DNA from 2 places in the Bacillus sp. FG16 genome. Region 1 is predicted to be linked to the other one. Evidence: riboswitches for the same ligand, from Rfam matches in the RefSeq annotation. Region 1 holds a riboswitch; the other holds the start of a gene.
What was found. A riboswitch is a leader RNA that binds a small molecule or an ion and turns the genes downstream of it on or off. The one in region 1 is predicted to bind cyclic di-AMP.

Region 1 (8,023 bases):
CTTACCGATGATTCAAAATTCTTTTCACACTTCTCTTTATCTTGTAAATGTAACAGTTTCACTTTTCACATTCGTTCTTGCAATTATGCAGCTCGTATATGGACCTTTAATTGATACAAAAGGGAGAAAATCTGTCCTTATCCCTAGTTTAGTCATTAGTACAATTGGTTCAATCGGATGTGCTTTTTCGGCAAACATTTATTTATTTCTCTTTTTTAGAGCTGTTCAAGCTATAGGAATAGCGGCTATACCTGTAGTTTCAGCAACGATTATCGGCGATTTATTTGAAGGAAAAGAACGCGGAGAAGCGATGAGCCTATACCAAATGTTACTTGCCCTCGCACCTGCAATGGCTCCACTCATAGGTGGTTATCTTGGCAGTATAAATGGTCACTTATCTGTATTCCTCTTTTTATCTACACTTGGCATTATCTTATTAATTATAAACATTTCACTACTTCCAGAAACAAAGCCAAATGTAATTAAGCAGTCTAAAGCACAAAAGAATTACTGGCTTATCTTAAAAAATAAAACTGGGTTTTCTATTACTCTTATTGGCTTCATTCAATTTTGTATTTACTTTTGCTTTCTCGTTTTTTTACCGAACATTTTAACAAATTCATTTCATCTAGCTGCAAGTGAAATTGGTCTTATGTTTGTACCAATGTCTCTTTCTATCATGCTAGGAAGTTTTTGCTACAAGTTTTTTCCAAAACGCCTCACAACAAAGCAAGCTTTATTTATTACGAGTTTCTTCAATATTATATGTGTCGTTTTATTCTCTTTCACATATAGCATCAATATCCCATTCATCATTATCGTTACATCTTTGTACGGTTTTAGTATGGGACTTTCTATGCCAACTCACACTACTTTATTAACAGAAGAATTCGTGCAAGAACGTGCAACAGCTATCGGTATGTACAACTTCATCCGCTATCTCGGTATGAGCACAGGGCCACTTCTAGGTGGATTTCTTTTATTTAACCAAAATTACTTTTGGATTTTCTTCCTAGGTGCAATTATGTTTTTACTTGTAATCTTATATGCAATGAAAATGCTAAGTTTTCATGCTGTACAAAAAGTAAAATAGAGCCCCCAAAAAGGTCGGCTCTATTTTACCCTCTTTGATCCGCAACAATATGAATATCAATATACTTTGTTTGTCTCATAATTTCATTTACAATAGAGCCTTTTCGTATTTCTTCCCACCTTGTTCTAGCCGATTGTCCAAGTAAAATTTGCGTTACCTGTAATCTTTTTGCGGCTTCAATAATAACATCTGCTGGCTTTCTTCCTTTCGCCTCTTCTAATACAAAACTCGCATCAAATTGATTCGTTAACGATTTCCACTCTTCAATTGTTTGTTTTTTACCTGCTGAAAGAGAATCTATATTTTCCCTCTCAACGTTTAATACGTACAATTCAGCATTTAACCGATCAGCCATGCGCCATCCCCGTCGTATTAATTTCTCCGCTGTTGAACTGTATTGTACACAAACAAGAATTTTTTCTTTTACGCCAATCGGTTCTATTACTGTTTGGCTAATTTTCTCGTCCATATCATCTGCCACTTCACGAAGTGATAATTCCCTAAGTGCTCCTAAATTATTAAGCGTAAAGAAATTTTGTAAACTTTGCTGAATTTTTTCTTCTTTATATATCTTTCCGTCTATTAGTCTCTTCCTTAATACCTCGGGCGTTGCATCAACGAGCTGAATTTCATTTGCTTTTTGTAAAATAAAATCTGGAATTCGTTCTCTTACTTTTACATTCGTAATTTGAGCTACAATATCATGAACACTTTCCAAATGTTGAATATTAAAAGCTGATAATACCGATATACCAGCCTCTAACAATTCCTGCACATCCATATAACGTTTCTTATGTTTAGAACCAGGAACATTACTATGCGCAAGTTCATCCACTACAACAACTTGCGGCGCACGTTTTATAATTCCTTCCACATCGAGTTCATAAAATACCTTTCCTTTATACTGTATTTCTTTCAAAGGAACTTTCTCTAAATCAGCAATTGCTTCTTCTGTTTCTTTTCTCCCGTGCGTTTCAATTAAACCAATTACAATATCAATTCCATCTTTTTTCATTTCTCTTGCATCAAAGAGCATTTTATAACTTTTTCCTACGCCTGGAGCTGCTCCTACATATAGCTTTAACTTTCCCCGATTTTGTTGCCGAATATATTCTAAATATTCCTCTGGCGTTCGCCTTTGAAACTTCGGTTCATAATCATCTGCATACAAAATAAACACTACCTTTCATTCGAAACAACGCTACCTCAATCCGTTAGATTGAGGTAGCACTATTACTATTTCATTAATTTCTGTAATGCTAAATTTAGCTTTAAGACGTTCACTCGATCTTCTCCAAATAAACCAAGTGCAGCACCTTCTGTTTGATCTTTAATCAATTGATCAAGTTTTTCTTTCGGAATATTCGTTAATTTCGAGATACGATCCACCTGCACAGAGGCCGCCTTTGGACTAATATCAGGATCAAGCCCTGAACCTGAATTTGTCACTAAATCTATCGGTACTTCTGTAACTGGAACAGCTGGATTTTTTTCCTTCCAGTCCACAATACTTTTCTCTACTCGTTTTGCTAAATCTGGATTAGATGGTGCATAGTTATTTGAACCAGATGCTTCAGCCTTATATTCAATACTAGAAACACGCCCTTGAAAATAACGTGGATCCGTGAAGTTTTGCCCGATTAATTTAGAACCAATCACTTCATTTTTATCATTATATATTAGACTTCCATCCGCATTATCCTTCATCACGGCTTGTGCAATACCAGTAACAATAAGTGGGTATACAAGTCCACACAACACTAGAAATGTAAAAGTAATACGGATAATTGGTGATAGTATACTTTGTTTCTTTTCCATCTTTTTCCCCTCTTCCTTATATGAACAAGCCGACAATTATATCAATTACCTTAATTCCAATGAATGGAACAATCACTCCGCCAAGTCCATAAATAAGTAAGTTTCGGCTAAGCAATGCATTAGAACTCATCGGTTTATATGCGATACCTTTCATCGCTAACGGAATGAGTAGTGGAATAATAACAGCGTTAAATATTAATGCTGATAAAATCGCTGACAGTGGTGATGTTAACTTCATTATGTTTAGTGCTTCCATTTGCGGAATCGCAAGTGTAAACATTGCTGGAATAATTGCAAAATATTTCGCTATATCATTCGCAATACTAAATGTCGTCAACGCACCACGTGTCATTAACAATTGCTTCCCAATTCCTACAACCTCAATAATTTTCGTTGGATTCGAGTCTAAATCAATCATATTTGCTGCTTCTTTCGCAGCTGTCGTACCACTATTCATCGCTAATCCAACGTCAGCCTGTGCTAATGCCGGAGCATCATTTGTGCCATCACCTGTCATCGCTACAAGTTTCCCTTTATCTTGCTCTGCTTTAATAACAGCAATCTTATCTTCTGGTTTACACTCGGCAACGAATTCATCTACCCCTGCTTCTTTTGCAATCGTTGCTGCTGTTAACGGATTATCACCTGTACACATGACCGTTTTAATCCCCATTTGGCGCAACTGTTCAAAACGCTCACGCATACCCGGTTTTACTGTATCCTTTAAATAAATTAAACCGTAAATACGATTATCTACTGCAACTACAAGTGGTGTTCCGCCCTCTTTTGAAATTAAGTCTGCTTTTTGATTTACATCTTTCGGAATTGTTCCACCTTGTGACCCAACCCATTCAATAACGGCACCGACAGCACCTTTTCTCACTTTCGTTCCGTCTTGTAAATCAACACCACTCATTCTCGTTTCTGCTTTAAACGGAACAAACTCCCCTTGTTCTGCAAGTTCTCTATTATATGATATAGATTTTCCCTGCACATACTCGATAACAGATCGACCTTCTGGCGTTTCATCTAAAACAGAACTAATAGCGGCCCACTTTCCAACTTGCTCAATCGTTTCATTTCCTACAGGCAATAATGTATGAGCCATCCGGTTCCCAAAAGTAATTGTACCTGTTTTATCTAAAATAATTGTATTAATATCGCCCGCAGCTTCTACTGCTTTCCCTGACATCGCTAGCACGTTAAATTTTGTCACCCGGTCCATCCCAGCAATACCAATCGCTGATAGCAAACCACCAATTGTCGTTGGAATTAAACATACTAACAATGCTACGAGTACAGCTGTATCAATTTGAAAACCTAAATAATTTGTAAAAATCGGCAACGTCACAACGACGATCAAGAAAATAAGAGTTAAGCTCGTTAATACTGTATTTAAAGCAATTTCATTTGGCGTTTTTTGACGAGCAGCTCCTTCTACTAAAGAAATCATTTTGTCGATAAATGATTCACCAGGATTACTCGTAATGACAATTGTAATTTCATCACTTACGACCATCGTTCCACCTGTTACGGAACAAAAATCACCGCCTGCTTCTTTTATAACAGGAGCTGATTCCCCTGTAATTGCAGATTCATCTACAGATGCTAATCCTTTGATTACTTCGCCATCATTCGGAATCATTTCTCCTTGTTTTACGATAACAACGTCACCTTTTCTAAGATCAGTTGCTGAAACTTGGACAATGTCTCCATTTTCTTTTACAACATTTGCAAACACATCTTTCTTCGACTGCTTTAAAGAATCGGCTTGCGCTTTACCACGACCCTCTGCTAATGCTTCTGCAAAATTCGCAAATAAAACTGTAAATAATAGAATGAGAGAAACTGTTATATTAAACCATCCTGGTATACTACTAGAACTGCTTGGAAGAAAAGATAAAATGAACGTAATGATAAACCCAATTTCCACAACGAACATAATCGGATTCTTTATCATGACTTTCGGATTCAATTTCGCAACGGATTGTTTCATCGCATGTGTTACGATATCACGATCCATCGTTTTCGCTTGTCTAACTTCATCTTCTACAGCATGTATTTGTGACTTATTTAATTGTTTTTCTTTTACTACTACCGGTCTCATCATTTACCCTCCATTACTTCAATGTAAGAAATTCTGCAATTGGTCCAAGTACTAACATCGGGAAGAATGTTAATGCACCGACAATTACAATTGTTCCGATGAAGATACCACCAAATAAACTATTATCTGTGCGGAACGTTCCGACTGTTTCTGGCACTACCGTTTTTTCTTTCAGCGAAGCTGCCACAGCTAGCATCGTAATTAAACTAAAGTAGCGTCCTAAAAACATAACTAAACCAGTCGTAATATTCCAAAACGGTGTATTATCTCCTAATCCTTCAAATCCAGATCCGTTATTCGCAGCTGACGATGTATACTCATATACAACTTGCGTTAAACCGTGGAAACCAGAATGAGAAATAGCATCCGTCCCTAAATTTGTTGAAAGAGCTAATGCCGAAAATCCTAAAATGAGCAATGGATGAAATAAAATCGTGACCGCGATTAATTTCATTTCCTTACCTTCAATCTTTTTACCTAAAAACTCTGGTGTCCGTCCAACCATTAACCCAGATATAAACACCGCGATAATTGCATACATAATAATATTTACAAAGCCTGCTCCAACGCCGCCATACACTGTATTTAACATCATATTTACAAGTGGAACTAGACCGCCAATTGGTGTTAACGTATCATGCATTGTATTAACAGCACCAGTTTCAGCAGCTGTCGTTACTGTTGCGTATAGTGAAGAAAATACTGTTCCAAATCGTACTTCTTTCCCTTCTGTACTTCCTTGTACATGTTCGATACCCATTCCATTCAATGCCGGATTCCCGTTTAGTTCAGATGTCGTAATCGTTATAAATCCTAGTAAAAACACCATAAAAAGTGACACGAAAAGGATGCGGCCTTGTTTTTTATTTCCGACCATTCGTCCGTACGTAAATGGAAGTGCTGTTGGTAATAACATCATAAGCATCATTTGCAAAATATTACTCATTTGTCCTGGATTTTCGAAAGGATGCGTAGAGTTTGCTCCGAAAAATCCACCGCCGTTATTTCCAAGTTCCTTAATGGAAACGAATGATGCAACAGGTCCACGTAAAATACTTTGCTTTGCACCTTCAATCGTTTGTGCTGTAACCGCCCCATCTAACGTTTGTGGTACACCAAGTGCGACAAAAACTAGTGCCGCAATAAATGCGATAGGAAGAAACACTCTCGTTAACGCTCTCGTAAAATCAACGAAAAAGTTACCAAGTTCTTTTCCAGCAAGTCCTCTTATAAAAGCCATAACGAGCGCTAATGTCGTTGCTGGTGCCGCAAACATTAAAAATGTAATTCCGATTAATTGTGATAAATAAGATAAACCATTTTCACCGCTATAATGCTGTAAGTTTGTATCAGCCATAAAACTAATTGCTGTATTAAAAGCGAGCGTAGGCTCCATCCCTTCAATATGCGCTGGATTTAGTGGCAGCACACCTTGTAATCTGAAAATGAAGTATACGACAACGATCATAAATCCATTTAATAAAACTAATGATAATGCGTACTGTTTCCACGTTTGATTGTATGCTTTTACACCCGTAATTTTAAAAATAAGTTTTTCAAAAGGCCCGAATACTTTATCTAACGTTTTGCTACCTTGAAAAGCTTTTTCTAAATAAATCCCCGTTGGCTTTGCTACTAAAATAAACAAGAGCATTGTAATAATGACTGCAACCCAAATCATAATGAATGATTCCCCCTAATTAAAACTTCTCTGGATTTAATAATGCATACACTAAATACACTGTAATTGCTGCGACAATAACCGATAAGACAATCATCATGATTGCTTTCCTTCTTTCACAACTTTATCTGACCAACTTGCAAGACTTGCCATCGATGCAACTAATAAAATAAAAATCCCGACCATTACAACATCTAACATAACTATCCCTCTCTTCTTTTGTAAAAATTTACCATTAAAATATTAAAAAAGAACACTGAGCTCTACTCAGTGTTCAAAAAATGAACAACAAAAAGTAAACCTCCTCTCTAAACGCTTACGAGGTTAGCTGTCGGATTCGGGCCTAAAGAGTAGCCCTACTTTCAAAACTGAAAGATTCACCCCAAGTGACGATGCACAAAATTGGTTCCCCCGCTCCATTTCTGGAACTCAGCGATTTTAGGTTTTTTTGGAAATTTTATGAATGATTTATGAGAGTAAATATACTCCTCTATATTTCACTTGTAAAGGGCTAAATTTCTGAAAATAATAATATTTACATTCGTTTAAACGCTTACATTGAAGATTATTACTATTATTTCATCTATTTTCTTTATTTCTCTTCTCTTTTCTTAAAAATGACCTTTTAAATATGAAATAAAAAGAGCGAATGACATGAAGTGCATAGCTTGTTGCACTCAGCATTCGCTCTTTTTTATTCAACCTTTATTCTCCTCGTAAAAATGCACGTAAATTTCTCCCACGAATATAAACTTGTGTCAATTCTGCATGTAGCTGCTCATACTCGGTAATATCCATCTCTAAATACAAAGCATCTTTTGATGGTAATATAATATATGGCCCGGGAAAAAGGGGATCAATCTGAACCAATTCTTGAACTCGCTCTACCGATACTGCCCAACGATTTGCTATATCTCCAAGTAATAGTACCTTCATCATTTCTTCCCCCGCCCTATTCAAAAAATAAAAAAGAAATATTATCACAATTTGTAAACACGACAAACTTAGCTCCAATTGTTTCATAGAGCCTCGCTGGATATCGTTTATTCCTTGTAACAACAGTAATAGGTGCTTGAAAAGAAAAACGAATGTGTTCTGTGAAGAAACTAACGATTGGAAGCTCATCCCCTAGTAAAATCACCTTCTTAATGCACTCACAAATACTAGTAAAATCCTGCTCCTTACTACAACTATAAGTCCAATCAAACCCACAATTCCTAACTTCAGCCGCTACCTCTTCATTTGCTGTAAAAATAATTAACTCATGCTGAAATGCAACTAGATCTCTTAAACTATTTACCTTACTTTCTTCTCCAACACAAAT
Region 2 (9,674 bases), on a different contig from region 1:
CACCACAGAAAACACTACTTGCAAATAACCGATAAAATTATATCGATATAATTTTTAAACCCATATGCAATTATGCATAGGATATACACAAAAAGGATAGCTTCATTTTCACGAAGCTATCCTTCAAAAATCTTCTTATTTTTTCAAATGATATGGAACTGTCGTAATAACAACATTTCTTTTATAAAGTAAATACGCACGTATGAGTAAACTGGATTGATTATGAAGAATGTTATGCCAACCTTTTTTCGGAATGAACTGTGGTATAACGACCGTAACGCGGTAATTCAATTCACTTGCCTTATACTGCACTGTATCAATGAATTTCGTTAGCGGCTGAATAATACTTCTATAATGAGAATGTAATGTAACAAGCCTTACTTCAGGTTGCCACACCTTCCATTTCTCTTCAAATTTCTTTTCCTCTTCTCTGTCAAAAGCAACATATACAGCGATAACTTGATCTGCAGAAAGAGATTTCGCATAGTTCAATGAATTTTCTACTACATGCGTCATACCTGCTACAGGAACGACAATTACATTCCCCTCAATTGGAATAAGAGGTTCACAAGTTTTTAAACTTAATTGATCACCCACTGCATCATAATGCTTCTTAATTCGATGAAACAAGAAGATAATAGCAGGTAAGAAAATAAGAATCGACCAAACTTGTGCAAATTTAGTTAAAAAGAACATGCTCATTACGATAAAACTAATAACTGCACCAATTAAATTAACCGTTAATTTTAAAGCCCATCCTTCAGGTTTTTCACGAAGCCACTTTAATACCATCCCTGTTTGAGAAAGTGTAAATGGAATAAATACACCTACTGCATATAACGGAATTAAATGTTCTGTTTGTCCTTGGAAAGCTACAATTAAAATAATCGAAGCAACTCCAAGTATTATAATACCGTTTGAGTAACCTAGACGGTCTCCTCTAATCGTAAACATTCTCGGTATGAATTTATCTTTTGCGAGGTTAACCGCTAATAAAGGAAATGCAGAATAGCCTGTATTAGCTGCGAGAATTAATATTAAAGCTGTTGTACCTTGTATGACATAGTACATGAAATTACGTCCAAATGTTTGTTCAGCAATTTGAGAAACAACTGTTACTTCTTTACTCGGCGTCACTCCGTAATAATAAGCTAAAAATACAATTCCTGAAAATAACACAGCAAGTAATGCACCCATTGCAAGCAATGTTTTTGCAGCATTGTTTGGCGCAGGATCTTTAAAGTTCGGAATTGCATTTGAAATTGCTTCAACACCTGTTAAAGCAGAACTACCTGATGCAAATGCTCTTAACAGTAAAAACAAACTAATGCCCGCAACCGGCGTTCCGATCGGCGTGTGTAAAGCCTGCGAAACGTGACCAGTCAAAATATTATATATGCCTACACCAATTAATATAAATAGTGCTAAAACAAATAAATAAACAGGATATGCTAAAACGGAAGCTGATTCCGTTACTCCTCTTAAATTTAAGATCGTAATAAATATAACAAATATAATCGCAATGATTACATTATGTGCATGTAAACTAGGAAAAGCAGATGTTAGCGCATCTGTACCTGCAGATACACTTACCGCAACAGTTAAAATATAGTCGACTAATAAAGATCCTCCAGCAATTAAGCCTGGATTCATCCCTAAATTTTCTTTTGATACAACATACGCTCCCCCGCCATGCGGATAAGCAAAAATAATTTGACGATAAGATAAAATAAGGGCTGTCAATAATACTAATACCCCAACAGCGATCGGAATGGAATACCAATAAGCGATCGCTCCCACACCTGCTAAAGCAATTAAAATTTGCTCTGGACCGTAAGCAACTGATGACAATGCATCAGAAGATAAAATAGCTAAAGCTTTCGTTTTATTAAGCTTTTGTTCTCCAAGCTCTGTTGATTTTAACGGTCTTCCAATTAAAAATCTTTTAATAGATGAAACCAATGCTGTCCACTCTCCAATAATTTTGTACGAACTTTTCTGCTTTTTACAGCAAGTAAACAATTTCTTCAGAAAACAAAAAATGTCTACAAGCCATAGCGAAATAGACTTGTAGACATTATTTTTTTTGTCGCACAAGCTCCACCTTCCTTCTCAATATAACGCTTACGAGGTTAGCTGTCGGATTCGGGCCTATGAGTAGCCCTACCTTTTTCAAGGATTCACCCCATCGGATTATGTACTAATCCGTAAAAACGGGTCCCCCGTACCATGCGGTTTCAGCGATTTAGAAAATTAAAACTGTGGATTATAATACTCCTTTATTTTCAAAAAGTAAACAAAAATTTTTAATAAGAAAAAAATTAAAATGATTGCGCATAATCCGCTGAGAAATATACATAATGAATATTAAAAATCCGCAAAGGAGACCCATATGTCTAAAGAAAAGAAGCCTATTTTTTCCGATTCATATTTAGATGCAGTAGCAAATGAAATTAATCAGTTATATGGTAAACGTGAACAGGAAATAAATTTGACAGATAGAACGAAAAGAAATAAATAATTTGTCATACAAAAAAATAAAAAAGATAGCAATACACTTATATATTGCTATCTTTTTTATTTTTTCATACATCTAATTCTATTACAGATTTGTTAAAGGTCATCTCTTCATACACCTTTAAATTTTGATATATAGTTCCTAATAATGGTGCCGCTATAGAAAATTTCTCTGCTACATCCAGTAAATATCCTTGCAAGTGCTTCCCTTCAATAAACGAACCCTTTTCCATATCACGCTGCATCGATGACTTCATATCATACGAAATTTTATCAATCGTTTTCATATGTTCCTGGGCAATATTAGCCTTTACTGGAGCTCCTAATACTCTCATGATTTGTACAGATTCCTCAAACACATTACGGATAAAATCACGGCCGCCTTCACTTTCACGGATTGGTCCAATTGGTGCACGCATTAACGTTGTCACACCTGACATTACAGTAATAAATAAATATTTATGCCACATATCTTGCGTAATATTTTCACTTAAAACAAAACTAGATTTCGTACCTGAAAATGCTTTAGAAATATGCTTTACTCTCTCTGAATTTTGAGACTTAATTTCTCCAAACACAAGTCTGTTGGCAGCGCTAGTTTGTACAATTTCTCCTTGATTGTTTAACGTCGTCTCGATAAAGCATAAACCGCCAATTACTTTTTCTTCGCCGAATTCTTTTTGTAATAGCGATAAATGAGCGATACCATTTAACAATGGAATGATTACAGTATTTTCGCCAACAAACGGCTTCAAATCTTGAATTGCCTCGTTTAAGTGATACGCTTTTGTTGAAAATAAAATGACATCAAATGGAGAAGTTCGCTCTTCTTTCGTTATTAATTTCGGTCGGAAGGAAAAATCCCCGTTAACACTTCGGATTACAAGTCCTCTTTCCTCTAATTGTTTTTTCCGTTTACTACGAACAAGAAACGTGACATCTTCTCCCTTCTCGACTAATCTGCCACCAAAAAATCCTCCGACTCCACCAGCGCCTAATACTAAAATCCGCATACAGCATCCCCCTTTTTAAAATACAATTTTATAACTTTTAGTATACATAACATTATACATGTTCCCTGCTAAATAAGCTGAATTTTCACTCTTAAACAAGTATAAAACAGTGGTTATTTTCAAATAAATTTGGGCATGTTGTTTCTATAGCATATATGGAAAGGAAACAATGTAGATGGAGGCAATACAAGCAATTGAGGAAAAAGGTGTAGCAACAGCTATATTTCAATTTATATTCCCGTTTTCGTTTAAAGCTGGATATGAACAAGATATGTTCCCTTTCTTACAAAAAAACGATTTTCGTCCTTTTCGGCTCGATCATCTCGATGATGAAAATACATATTATGGGGAGTTTAAAGTTTCACATCAAAATATGGAAGCATACTATCTTTCATTTACAAATAAAATTCTCTTTCCTCACTCAGAGCATCAAAAGGGCTTGCAACGTTATTCAAAGGATCTTAACTTAACTGGACATTTAACAACAAACCTTATTTCAATTCCATTCAAGATACACTCTATTGATGTAACACTTTGTCCTTATGAACTTGGCTTCTTAACAATTCGAACAAAAGTAAACACTGCTCCAAATATGACTTTATCTGAAGCAATCGAATTCGCTGCTCGCTTCCGTGTACTTGAAACTAAAACTGATACAAATGAGTCTATTTGTATTGAATGTAACGGAAAAAAGTATTCCCAAGTTGAAAAATTCATTTTTGGTTATTTATTTCATGGCGTAACTGATTTCTTTGAAAAGAAGAGATTAAGAAGTTCATACTTTCAAACCTTCCCTTTCTTTGAAGACCAAAGAATGTACGTTCAAACTTTATTGTCACTAAAAGAAGGTATGGAACTTAATGAAGTGGATGTTTATCGTACTTCCAGTCTTTCCGGATTAACAAGTGATGGTAAACCATATGTAAGCGCAAATAACCTTCCTTACATTCATGAATATTTAAAAAAACATGCTTATCAGAGATGGGCTCCAAATCGTTATTTCATAATGGAAGAACATATTTTTACATGTGTAACAAATGAAGGAGAACGCGAAATCTCTAAACTTGCTAGTCAAATGTACGGGGAATTTTATTACGCTTTATTATTAAACCTATTCCATAAAATTGTTTTATTAAAAATGGCAAACGCCTATGCTGAGCTAAACATTGAACAAGATACTAATGAAATAGAGAAATTAATTTATTCGATCAATTCGTTCACTGCTAATTATTTTTCTTTAGAATTAGTATCCCAATCACAAAGTGAAGATATTTTCTTCCGCTTAAGAAAACTTTTTAATATTGAGGTTCTATACTCGAACGCGAAACAAAATCTTGATAGTTTGTTTAAATATCAAGAAAATGTCGCCTCTAAAAAAGATAGCCTTTTATTATTAATTTTAACGCTCTACTCTGTAGTGGGCCAAATGTTAGGGTTTACTATGATTGACCTTTTAAGAAACACCGATTCAAACAAAATATCGTCCCCTCTTGAATTTTTCGCTCTATTAATTGCGATTAGCGGCATTGTCATTTCACTTATTTTAGGAGCCCAAAGTTTATATCAATGGGGTCTACAGCATAAACAAAGAAAAGCTTGGGTAAAACAAACGGTACTTTCTGCCGTTAAAGAGAAAGAGGATAAAAACTAAAGAAGGTTATTTTCAAATTCTTGGTGTGCTGCAGTAAGTGAAATTTTTATCAGCGATTTTCCGATTATATCAGCGCAACTCGAAATATATCAGCGATTTTTTAAATATATCGACTTATCGACAAAAAACGACAAATGACAGGACTGTATAATAAAAAAAGGGTGCTCCAAAATAAAACTTGGAGTACCCTTTTTATTATACGAATTCAGCTTACTTCCCTGCTTCGATTTTCTCTAATGCAGCAGCTACTTGCTCTTCCGTTAATTCATGTTGTATTACGTAGCGGTTACGTGGACTTACACGACATTCATGAGAACATGCACGTAAATATTTCGCTTCGTTTTCTTCAGAACATAAAATTTTCTTATTACATTCTGGATTTGAACAGTTTACATAGCGCTCACATGGTTCACCTGTAAAGTGATCTTTACCAACGATAACATGTTCTTTTTGGTTTACTGGAACAGCGATACGCTCATCAAACACGTAACATTGTCCATCCCAAAGCTCACCTTGTACTTCTGGATCTTTTCCGTACGTTACAATTCCGCCGTGAAGCTGACTTACATCTTCAAAACCTTCACGAACTAACCAACCAGAGAATTTCTCACAACGAATTCCACCTGTACAGTAAGTTAAAATCTTTTTACCTTCAAGTGTTTCTTTGTTTTCTCTAATCCAATCTGGTAATTCACGGAATGATTCGATATCAGGTTTAATCGCACCTTTGAAGTGTCCTAAATCAAACTCATAATCATTTCGTGCATCAATGATAACTGTATCTTCTTGTTTCATTGCCTCATAAAAATCTTTTGGCTCTAAATACTTCCCAGTTATTTCATGTGGGTTAATGTCATCTTCTAGACGAAGTGTAACTAATTCTGGACGAGGACGTACGTGCATTTTCTTGAATGCATGCCCTTCTTCTTCATCTATTTTAAATACGATACCATCAAAACGTGGATCATTATTCATTGCTTCCATGTATTTCTCTGTTTGCTCTACAGTTCCAGAACAAGTTCCGTTAATACCTTCTTTTGCTACAAGAATTCTTCCTTTTAATTCAAGTGAATTACAAAATTCTAAATGCTCTGCAGCAAATTCTTCTGGGTTTTCAATTGTTGTGTACATGTAATATAGTAATACTCTGTATGGTTTTGTAGTTGCCAATGTATTTCTACCACCTATCTAATTTTTAAAATCATGTATAAGTTAACGTTCATATCAAAACATATATAATAAGAAAATGAATCCCATTTTCTTTTCTTTATACTATTTTCTATCAGTTAACAAAAATAAAAAACAAGATTACACATCATAACACTATGGTTATGTTGTAATCCCAATATATTATATATCATACAATTGCAATTCCATCAATTAATATGCTGTATTATCGGCTTTATGTTCACATAAATTTCAAAAACAGCCCTTTAATTCACTATGTTTCCCCATGTCATCACACCATAAACTCCCAATTCATTTTACATTATCACACCATCCATTGCATAAAGGCATATAATTTGCATTAAGGAAACTTTCGTGTTCAAATGAAATTATCACATAACATATTTAAATGTATTGAAATAATGAGTAAGAATAAATACAATAATTTCATCAAGTTAACATTTTAAAGGGGAAAACTACTATGAATAAAGATATAACAAAAGATGAACATCTCCCTTCTGAAAGTACAACTGTACAATCAGCCCACTTAGCTTTAAGTGGAGAAACAAAAGGTTGGAAAAGACTGTTACCATTTTTAGGACCCGCTTTTATCGCGTCCGTTGCTTATATTGATCCTGGCAACTTTGCTACAAATATCGCAGCTGGTTCACAATATGGATATTTACTATTATGGGTTATACTCGCTTCTAACTTAATGGCTGTATTAATCCAAACTTTATCAGCTAAATTAGGAATTGCTACAGGAAACAATTTACCCGAAATAGCTCGTGAAAACTTTCCAAAGCCTGTGTCTATCGGCTTATGGATACAAGGTGAACTAGTTATTATGGCTACAGATTTAGCGGAATTTATTGGAGCTGCATTGGGGCTTTACTTACTATTTGGAATCCCGATGCTACCTGCCGCTTTAATTACAGCAGCCGGATCATTTATTATCCTTGAATTTCAACGTAGAGGATTTCGTCCACTAGAAGCTATTATTACAGGAATGATTTTCATTGTAGTAATCGCTTTTGGGATTCAAGTTTTTTATGCAAAACCAGAATTAAGTCCCCTTCTTTCAGGACTATTTATTCCAAAATTCCAAGGTGTAGACAGTATATTACTTGCAGCAGGGATTTTAGGTGCAACAGTTATGCCGCATGCAATATACTTGCATTCTGCATTAACACAACGCCGCGTGGTTGGAACAACTGATGAACAAAAGAAAAAGATTTTCCGTTTCGAATTTATTGATATCATTATCGCAATGGTTATCGCTGGAGCAATTAATGCGAGTATGTTAATTGTTGCTGCTGCACTATTCTTTAAAAATGGTATGCACGTTGAAGATTTAGATGTGGCATACACTCAGTTTAGTAACTTAGTCGGTCCTGTATCAGCTGCGTTATTTGGAATTGGGCTCTTATCAGCAGGACTATCTAGCTCTTCTGTCGGTACAATGTCAGGTGATATTATTATGCAAGGTTTCATTCGAATGCATATTCCGTTATACTTACGCCGATTTATTACAATGATTCCACCACTAGTAATTATCGCTTTAGGTGTAAATCCAACTTACGCTCTAGTCATGAGCCAAGTCGTCTTATCATTCGGTATTGCTTTTGCATTAGTACCACTTATTATGTTTACAAGCAATAAAAAAATTATGGGTGCGCTCGTTAATCACCGCATAACAACCTTTATCGCTTGGATCATTGCTGCACTTGTTATCATTTTAAATATTTTCTTATTGTATCAAACATTTGTAGGGTAATGAAAAAAGGGTATTCCAATTTTAATTTGGAATACCCTTTTTGGATGAAATGATTTTCTTCTAGTTACCACTTAAGTATGTCCCTCTTTCCGGCATCATGACACCATTTTCAGTTCGAAAGTAAAGTGGCAATCCTTCCGCAAAAAACATACTTACCTTGGACGGATCTTGCCTTTGATGATGAATATGTAAATGCGGCTCACTTGAACTTCCTGAGTTACCGACTTGAGCAAGAAACTCTCCTTCATTTACACGTTGTCCTTCTCTCACATTAATTGATCCTTTCTTTAAATGGGCAAGAATTAAAAATGTGCCTGTTTCATCTAGTCGTAAATAAATATGATTCCCAGCCATTGACTGAAAATTATCCGATCCCGGAACTAAATCTTGTTCATTATTATTAATTGATACAACCGTCCCAGAAGCTGGTGCCATTACTTTCGCTCCATATATTCCGTAATCCTCTAACTTACTACTTTTCACTTCAGCAGGTGGAATGAGAATATCATATGCCCACCTTTCATTTGGTTTTATAACGTGATAGTTCGTTTCTAACCGATCACCACCCCAACCTATTAATGCTCGTTCATTCAAAGGAAAACGAACTACTGCTTTAGGACTCATAGATTGTATATCTGCTGGGTAAGCAATTCTACCTATATTAGCAAACCAACCGACAGGCCAAGCTCCAATGATAGAAAACAGAATGATTAAAAATAGCGTTCTATCTATCCGCTTTCTAAAAATGCCTTTCAAAAAAAATATTATTACTGATCCTATCAAGAGGAAAAATGAAATAAAACTAAAAGCCTGTATACTCCACCAAACAAAAACTGATGTAACATCATTAGCTACATAAACTAAGATCCAACTTATAATTAAAAAAGAAACTATAATTACTAATAAAAATTTCTTCCACATGTCGCATCCCTACTCTCATATCCTTTTCCTCAATGATACAAAGTAAAAATTACAGCATATGAAAGAAATACTTACGACTTTCTTACTTTTTTATACTGCGGTAATTTCACAGTAAAAACTGTTTCTTTATCGTTACTACGTACAGTGATATCCCCTTGATGGAGCTCGGCTATACTTTTTGAAATTGCAAGTCCTATTCCTTTCCCGCCCGTATGAGAACTACGTGATTTTTCACTACGATAAAACTTCTCAAAAATGTAAGGAAGGTCCTCTTTCGGAATGCATTGTCCAAAATTTTTAATTTCTACTTCAACATTCATTGTTTTATTGAAAATTTCAATTGCAATTTCCTTTCCATCTCTCCCGTACATAATACTATTGCCTATTATATTTTCAAATAGTCTCACTATAAGTGTCACATCAACTTCTACATGTAGCACTTCATCATTTTTAATATAAAAGTTCATATTGGCATCATCTAATTGTGGTACAAAGTCAATCATGATTTGTTCAATTAATGCTTTCATATCTACTTCATCTTTATGTAATTCAATCTCTCTATAATTTATTTGACAGTATTCTAATAAATCATCTACTTGATGTTTTAATTCATAACTTTTTCGCTTTA

Region 2: linked by a shared signal. The riboswitch ahead of ACODS7_RS20425 (APC family permease) and the one ahead of ACODS7_RS22975 (SipW-dependent-type signal peptide-containing protein) in region 1 are both predicted to bind cyclic di-AMP.

What each region holds. Positions count from the first base shown of each region.
Region 1 covers NZ_JBMDKC010000076.1:12,510-20,532, reverse strand. Annotated here, with positions in the region: gene ACODS7_RS23005 (MFS transporter) at 1-1,093, shown strand, start outside; gene kdpDN (KdpD-like non-kinase potassium sensor) at 1,119-2,273, opposite strand; gene kdpC (K(+)-transporting ATPase subunit C) at 2,330-2,911, opposite strand; gene kdpB (potassium-transporting ATPase subunit KdpB) at 2,928-5,018, opposite strand; gene kdpA (potassium-transporting ATPase subunit KdpA) at 5,032-6,699, opposite strand; gene kdpF (K(+)-transporting ATPase subunit F) at 6,719-6,796, opposite strand; gene ACODS7_RS22975 (SipW-dependent-type signal peptide-containing protein) at 6,796-6,900, opposite strand; cyclic di-AMP (ydaO/yuaA leader) riboswitch at 6,999-7,144, opposite strand; gene ACODS7_RS22970 (hypothetical protein) at 7,279-7,401, opposite strand; gene ACODS7_RS22965 (hypothetical protein) at 7,405-7,638, opposite strand; gene ACODS7_RS22960 (hypothetical protein) at 7,652-8,023, opposite strand, start outside.
Region 2 covers NZ_JBMDKC010000060.1:25,066-34,739, forward strand. Annotated here, with positions in the region: gene ACODS7_RS20425 (APC family permease) at 136-1,962, opposite strand; cyclic di-AMP (ydaO/yuaA leader) riboswitch at 2,107-2,253, opposite strand; gene ACODS7_RS20430 (hypothetical protein) at 2,393-2,521, shown strand; gene panE (2-dehydropantoate 2-reductase) at 2,586-3,530, opposite strand; gene ACODS7_RS20440 (hypothetical protein) at 3,706-5,181, shown strand; gene trhO (oxygen-dependent tRNA uridine(34) hydroxylase TrhO) at 5,392-6,351, opposite strand; gene ACODS7_RS20450 (Nramp family divalent metal transporter) at 6,830-8,125, shown strand; gene ACODS7_RS20455 (M23 family metallopeptidase) at 8,186-9,046, opposite strand; gene ACODS7_RS20460 (sensor histidine kinase) at 9,118-9,674, opposite strand, start outside.